Regions from separate parts of the Arthrobacter sp. UYCu723 genome, predicted to be linked through region 2. Evidence: riboswitches for the same ligand, from Rfam matches in the RefSeq annotation. Region 2 holds a riboswitch; the other holds the start of a gene.
What was found. Region 2 has a riboswitch for glycine ahead of gcvP (aminomethyl-transferring glycine dehydrogenase). Riboswitches for the same ligand answer to the same signal wherever they lie in the genome.
Positions count from the first base shown of each region.

Region 1: another riboswitch for glycine. It lies ahead of gcvP (aminomethyl-transferring glycine dehydrogenase); the one in region 2 lies ahead of gcvP (aminomethyl-transferring glycine dehydrogenase).

Region 1 covers NZ_JBSSBW010000001.1:897,056-900,458, reverse strand. The annotation lists gene ACVWZ8_RS04000 (MFS transporter) at 1-529, opposite strand, end outside; gene ACVWZ8_RS03995 (TetR/AcrR family transcriptional regulator) at 598-1,137, shown strand; glycine riboswitch at 1,362-1,460, shown strand; glycine riboswitch at 1,462-1,578, shown strand; gene gcvP (aminomethyl-transferring glycine dehydrogenase) at 1,618-3,403, shown strand, end outside.
Region 2 covers NZ_JBSSBW010000001.1:1,351,087-1,354,489, reverse strand. The annotation lists gene gcvP (aminomethyl-transferring glycine dehydrogenase) at 1-1,937, opposite strand, end outside; glycine riboswitch at 1,977-2,084, opposite strand; glycine riboswitch at 2,086-2,183, opposite strand; gene ACVWZ8_RS06265 (amino acid permease) at 2,519-3,403, shown strand, end outside.

The sequences.
Region 1 (3,403 bases), 450 kb from region 2:
GCTCCACGAGCCAGCCGCCGAAGATCGGGCCCAGGGCGGCGCCGCCGGAGAAACCCGCAGCCCAGATGGCCACGGCCAGCCGGCGCCGGTTCGGCTCCGGGAAGATGTTGCGGATCAGGGACAGGGTGGACGGCATCAGCATCGCGCCGAAGAAGCCCAGCCCCGCCCGTCCGGCGATCAGCCATTCGGCGCTGGGCGCGAAGGCGGTGACAGCCGAGACCGCCGCGAAGCCCGTGCTGCCGATGAAAAGGAGCCTGCGGCGTCCGATCCGGTCGCCCAGGCTGCCCATGGCCACGAGCAGCCCGGCCAGGACCAGGGGATAAGCATCCACAATCCACAGCAGCTGCACCCCGGAGGCGTCCAGGCCGCGGGCGATGGCGGGCAGCGCAAAGGTGAGCGCCGTGTTGTCCACCGCGACCAGCAGCACCGGGAACATCAGCAGCGACAGCGCCAGCCAGTCGCGCCACGGCGCCCGCGGGGCGGATGCCGGCGTTGTGGCGGTGGCTGCAGGAATCGATGTAGTCCTCATAATTAATAACTATACCGTCCAGACGGTACAGTTAAGAAATTCCGGACCGGACAGGCATGATGGGACCCATGCCCAGAAAACCCGTCGCCCGCGAAGCCGTCCTTGACGCCTTCGAATCCCTGCTCATCGAAGAGGGCGAACGTGCCGCCACGCTGGACGCCGTCGCCAGGCGGGCCGGGGTCTCCAAGGGGGGACTGCTGTACCACTTCCCGAGCAAGGAAGCCATGGTTTCCGTGCTGCTGGAGCGGCTCGACCGGCTCCTCGGCGAGGACCTCGGGAGGATGGCCGCCGCGCCGGAAGGGGCTGCCGCATACTTCATCAAATCCTCGGTCTGGGCGGACACCCCGATGGACCGCGTGTTCGTCGCCGCCACCCGGCTGGCCGAAGTGGCCCACGAAGAAACACTGCAGCGCATTGCCGCCGCCCAGGCGGGCTGGCTGGAACTGCTCGCTGCCGACGTCGGGCCGGGCATGGCCAAGGCGGTGCTCTACATGGGCGACGGGCTCTACTTCAACGCGATGCTGGCCCGAGGACCGGGCGGACCGCTCCCGCAGGTCAGCGGGGATGTCGCGAGCCTGCTGGCCGCCGTCGAACGGCTGCGTGGCTGAGCCGGACGGCCGGGCAACTCCCGTCCGCCGAGGTCGCCGGAAGCGCGCGGGGTCGCCGTAATTTCGGGATTTTCCGGCGAATCCGCAGTCTTCCCGCGATGTCGCGTCCGACGGCGGTCCTGGGGCGTAACTCTCGCCTGGGTCCGGTCATTGGTTTGCGGACGCGCGCCCGCCATAGGACAATGGGAGCTGTGACTGTTGTCACGAGCAATTGAATATGCCTTTGATCTGCGGCGGGAGAGTTCTGCTTGTAGGTACAAGCGGGCGCCGTAGGAGCAAACCCTCCCCAGGAATCTCTCAGGCCCATGTACCGCCGCGGCAAGGCGACTCTGGAAAGTAGCAGGCTGTCCTCTGACATGCTGTGCTCACCGACGGTGCAAGCGGAGCCCTGCGAACGCGCGGCTGCGCGGAAACTCTCAGGTCCAATACAGAGCGGGGAGGAACCCGAATCAATGTGGCGTACCCTGCGCCGCCTTAGTTATGGAGTTCCTTGTGACTGTTACCCCAGCCTCCACGTCCTTCGTTGACCGGCACATCGGCGCCCGCCGCCAGTCCGACGTCGACGCCATGCTGAAGGCTGTCGGCTACGACACCGTCGATGCGCTGGTGGACACCGCCGTTCCGAAAGACATCCGGCAGGATTCGCCGCTGGCGCTCGGCGAAGCCCTCAGCGAAGTCGAGGTCCTCGCCGAACTGCGCAAGTTGGCCGGCAAAAACAAGACCGCGGTCCAGATGATCGGCCAGGGCTACTACGACACCCTGACCCCGGCCGTCATCCGCCGGAACATCCTCGAGGCGCCCGCCTGGTACACGGCGTACACGCCCTACCAGCCCGAAATCTCGCAGGGCCGGCTTGAGGCGCTGCTGAACTTCCAGACCATGGTCCAGGACCTCGTCGGCCTGCCGATCGCCAACGCCTCCCTGCTCGACGAAGCCACCGCCGTCGCCGAAGCCGTGCTGATGATGCGCAGGGCAAACAAGAACAAGACCGCCCACGACGGCAAAACCGTCCTCGACGCCGACTGCCTGCCGCAGACCATCGCGATCGTGAGGGGCCGCGCCGAAGCGCTCGGCTTCGAGGTCGAGATCGCCGATCTTTCCAAGGGCCTGCCCGACGGCGTCATCAACGGCGTCGTCCTCCAGCAGCCCGGCGTCTCCGGCCGTGTGTTCGACCACACCGCCGTGATCGCGGACGCCAAGGCACGCGGCGCGCTCGTCACCGTCGCAGCCGACCTGCTGTCCCTGACCCTCATTACCCCTCCGGGTGAGCAGGGCGCCGATATCGCCGTCGGCTCCGCCCAGCGCTTCGGCGTCCCGCTGTTCTTCGGTGGTCCGCACGCCGCCTACATGGCCGTCCAGAAGGGCCTGGAGCGGTCCATGCCCGGCCGCCTCGTGGGAGTGTCCAAGGACAACGCCGGCGTCCCGGCCTACCGCCTGGCGCTGCAGACCCGCGAGCAGCACATCCGCCGCGAGAAGGCGACGTCCAATATCTGCACCGCCCAGGCGCTGCTGGCGATCGTGTCCTCCTTCTATGCCGTCTACCACGGCCCGGACGGGCTGAAGGCGATCGCCGAGACCACCCACGGCCACGCCAGGACCATCGCCGCCTCGCTGAAGGCCGCCGGCCTGGACGTGCTGCACACGTCCTTCTTCGACACCGTCACCGTCTCCGTCCCCGGCAAGGCCGCGAACATCATTGCCGCCGCCGAGGCTAAGGGGATCAACCTGCGCGTCATCGACGCGGACACGGTCGGGATCTCCGCCGATGAGGCCACGACGGCGGCCATTGTCGCCGACGTCGTCGCCGCCTTCGGCGCGACTGTCACAGACACTAACTCAGACGCAGAATCCGGCGATGACTCAGACACTGACTCAGGTGACGATTCCGCTTTCGGCCTGGACACCGCCGTCGAGCGCACCTCCGACTACCTCCAGCACCCGGTGTTCAACACCCACCGCTCCGAGACGCAGCTGCTGCGCTACATCCGCCGGCTCTCGGACCGTGACCTCGCGCTGGACCGCACCATGATCCCGCTGGGCTCCTGCACCATGAAGCTGAACGCCACGGCCGAGATGGAAGCCATCTCCTGGCCGGAGTTCGCCTCCATCCACCCCTTCGCCCCGGACTCCCAGACCGCCGGCTGGCGCGAACTGATCGAGGACCTGGAAGCCCAGCTGACCGAGATCACCGGCTACGACCAGGTCTCCATCCAGCCGAACGCCGGTTCCCAGGGCGAGCTCGCCGGCCTGCTGGCGATCCGCGGCT
Region 2 (3,403 bases):
GTGATCATGATGCAGGAAAGCGCATCCTTGTTGGTGTCGATCTTCGCGGCGAGGTCCGCGTGGTCGATCGTGCCGTCAGATGCCGTGGCGACCACGACGACCTTCATGCCGGCCAGCACTGCCGAGGCGGCGTTGGTGCCGTGGGCCGAGGCTGGGATCAGGCAGATGTCGCGGTGCTGATCGCCGCGGGACAGGTGGTAGCCGCGGATGGCCAGCAGGCCGGCGAGCTCGCCCTGGGAACCGGCGTTCGGCTGGATGGAGACCTGGTCGTAACCGGTGATCTCCGCCAGGTCAGCTTCCAGGCCATCGATCAGTTCACGCCAGCCCTCAGTCTGGGAGTCCGGAGCAAACGGGTGGATGGAGGCGAACTCCGGCCAGGAGATGGCTTCCATTTCGGCCGTGGCGTTCAGCTTCATGGTGCACGAACCCAGCGGGATCATGGTGCGGTCCAGCGCGAGGTCGCGGTCGCTGAGCTTGCGGATGTAGCGCAGCAGCTGGGTTTCGGAGCGGTGCGTGTTGAACACCGGGTGCTGCAGGAAATCGGAGGAGCGCACCACCGAGCCGGGCAGCTCAAAGCCCGTTGCAGAGCCAACCGGACCGGCGCCAAAGGCGACGGCTACCGCGGAGAGGATCTCCGGCGTCGTGGTCTCGTCAATGGAGACACCCACCGTGTCCGCGTCGATGGAGCGCAGGTTGATGCCGCGGGCTTCCGCCGCGGCGATGACCTTCTTGGCCTTGCCCGGGACGCGGACGGTGATGGTGTCGAAGAAGGACTCGGAAACGAGTTCGCGGCCGGCCGTCTTCAGCGTGGTGGCGAGGGTGCGGGCGTTGCCGTGGACGGTCTCGGCGATGGCCAACAGGCCTTCGGGGCCATGGTAGACGGCGTACATCGAGGAGACGATGGCCAGCAGTGCCTGCGCGGTGCAGATGTTGGAGGTGGCCTTCTCGCGGCGGATGTGCTGCTCGCGGGTCTGCAGGGCCAGACGGTAGGCGGGGATGCCGGTGTTGTCCTTGGAGACGCCGACGATGCGGCCCGGGAGGGTGCGCTCCATGCCTTCACGGACGGCCATGTAGGCGGCGTGCGGGCCGCCGAAGAACAGTGGAACACCCAGGCGCTGCGCGGTTCCGACGGCGATGTCCGCGCCCTGCTCACCCGGAGGGGTGATCAGGGTCAGGGCCAGCAGGTCCGCTGCGACCGTGACCAGCGCGCCGCGTTCCTTGGCGGCGGCAATCACGCCGGACTGGTCCCACACGCGGCCGGAAACGCCCGGCTGCTGCAGCACGATGCCGCTGATCTCGCCGTCGGGCAGGCCCTGGGAGAGGTCCGCGACCTCCACCTCGAAGCCAAGCGCCTCGGCGCGGCCCTTCACGATCGCGATGGTCTGCGGCAGCACATCGGCGTCCAGGACGGTCTTGCCGCCGGCAGCGGATTTGTTCTTGTTGGCGCGGCGCATCAGCAGCACGGCTTCTGCCACCGCGGTGGCTTCATCCAGCAGGGAAGCGTTGGCCACCGGGAGGCCTGTGAGGTCCTGGACCATGGTCTGGAAGTTCAGCAGGGCCTCGAGGCGGCCCTGGGAGATTTCCGGCTGGTACGGGGTGTAGGCGGTGTACCAGGCCGGGGCCTCGAGGATGTTGCGGCGGATCACCGGGGGCGTGACGGTGTCGTAGTAGCCCTGGCCGATCATCTGCACGGCCGTCTTGTTCTTTGAGGCCAGGCGGCGCAGCTCGGCAAGAACCTCAACCTCGCTCAGCGCGTTGTCCAGGCTGAGGGCGGTTTCCTGGCGGATCGAGTCGGGAACGGCAGTGTCCACCAGGCCATCAACGCTGTCGTAGCCGACAGCCTTGAGCATGGTGTCGATGTCGGCCTGGCGGCGGGCACCAATGTGACGGTCTGCAAACGTGGAAAGGGACGACTGAATCGTCATGAGGAACTCCATAATTCAGGTGGCACTAAGGGTGCCACGATGATTCGGGTTCCTCCCCGCTCTGTCTTGGACCTGAGAGATTCCGCAGACCCTGCTGTTACAGGGTGCCGCTTGCACCGTCGGTGAGTAAGGCCGGAGCCTTGCTGCTTTCCAGAGTTGCCTTGCCGCGGCGGTACATGGGCCTGAGAGATTCCTGGGGAGGATTTGCTCCTACGGCGCCTGCTGAATGTACCGGCAGGACTCTCCCGCCGCAGTTCATAAGCACGCATCACTCGTAAGTGACGCGCTTCACACACTAGCTGCTTTCCCGACTGCGTGCAAGAAAAATAAGTCATTTTTATCCGAGTGTGGTCCCTCTTGACATTGTCGAGTGACGGTGTTCACAATTGTCGCTGTGACTTCGGCAACGACGCCAGCCACCCTGATTCTCCGCTCCTGAGTCAACGGAAGCGGACTAAACAATCCCTGACGAAACTCCCGGATCCGGCCGAGTGATGCGTCACTCGAGGCCCGCCAGCGCTGCTGCACGCGTCGGCGCCGGCGTTTTTTGCGCCCATTTTGGCGCACTCCACCGCACACAGGAAAGAATCCATATGACGGAACTTCGTTCGACCCTCACTGCCGACGGAACAGCCCCAAGGCCTTCATCGCCCCCGCACCTTGCACGCTCGCTGAGCAACCGGCACATCCAGCTCCTGGCCATCGGCGGCGCCATCGGCACCGGCCTTTTCATGGGTTCCGGCAAGACCATTTCGGTGGCCGGGCCCTCCGTGATCTTCGTGTACATGATCATCGGCTTCATGCTGTTCTTCGTGATGCGGGCCATGGGCCAGCTGCTGCTGTCCAACCTGAACTACAAGTCCTTCAGCGACTTCGCCGGCGACCTCCTGGGCCCCTGGGCCGGCTTCTTCACCGGCTGGACCTACTGGTTCTGCTGGGTGGTCACCGGTGTGGCGGACGTGATCGCGATCGCCGGCTACGCCGAGCAGCTGTGGCCGGGCATCCAGCTCTGGGTCCCGGGCGTTGCCACCATCATCATCCTGCTCCTGCTGAACCTGCCCACCGTGAAGGCCTTCGGCGAGACCGAATTCTGGTTTGCGCTCATCAAGATCGTGGCCATCGTGGCGCTGATTGTGGTGGGCCTGGTGATGATCTTCACCGGCTTCCAGTCCAACGCCGGCACCGCCAGCTTCACCAACCTCTGGAGCCACGGCGGCTTCTTCCCCAAGGAATTCATGGGCTTCGTGGCCGGTTTCCAGATCGCCGTGTTCGCGTTCGTGGGCATTGAACTCGTGGGCACCGCCGCGGCCGAAACGAAGAACCCGGAGCACAACCTGCCCCGCGCCATCAACGCCATCCCGCTGCGCGTCATGCTCTTCTACGTCGGCGCCCTGATCATCCTGATGTCCGTCACCCCGTGGACCGAGTTCCAGGCCGGCCACAGCCCGTTCATCGGCATGTTCTCGCTGGCCGGGCTG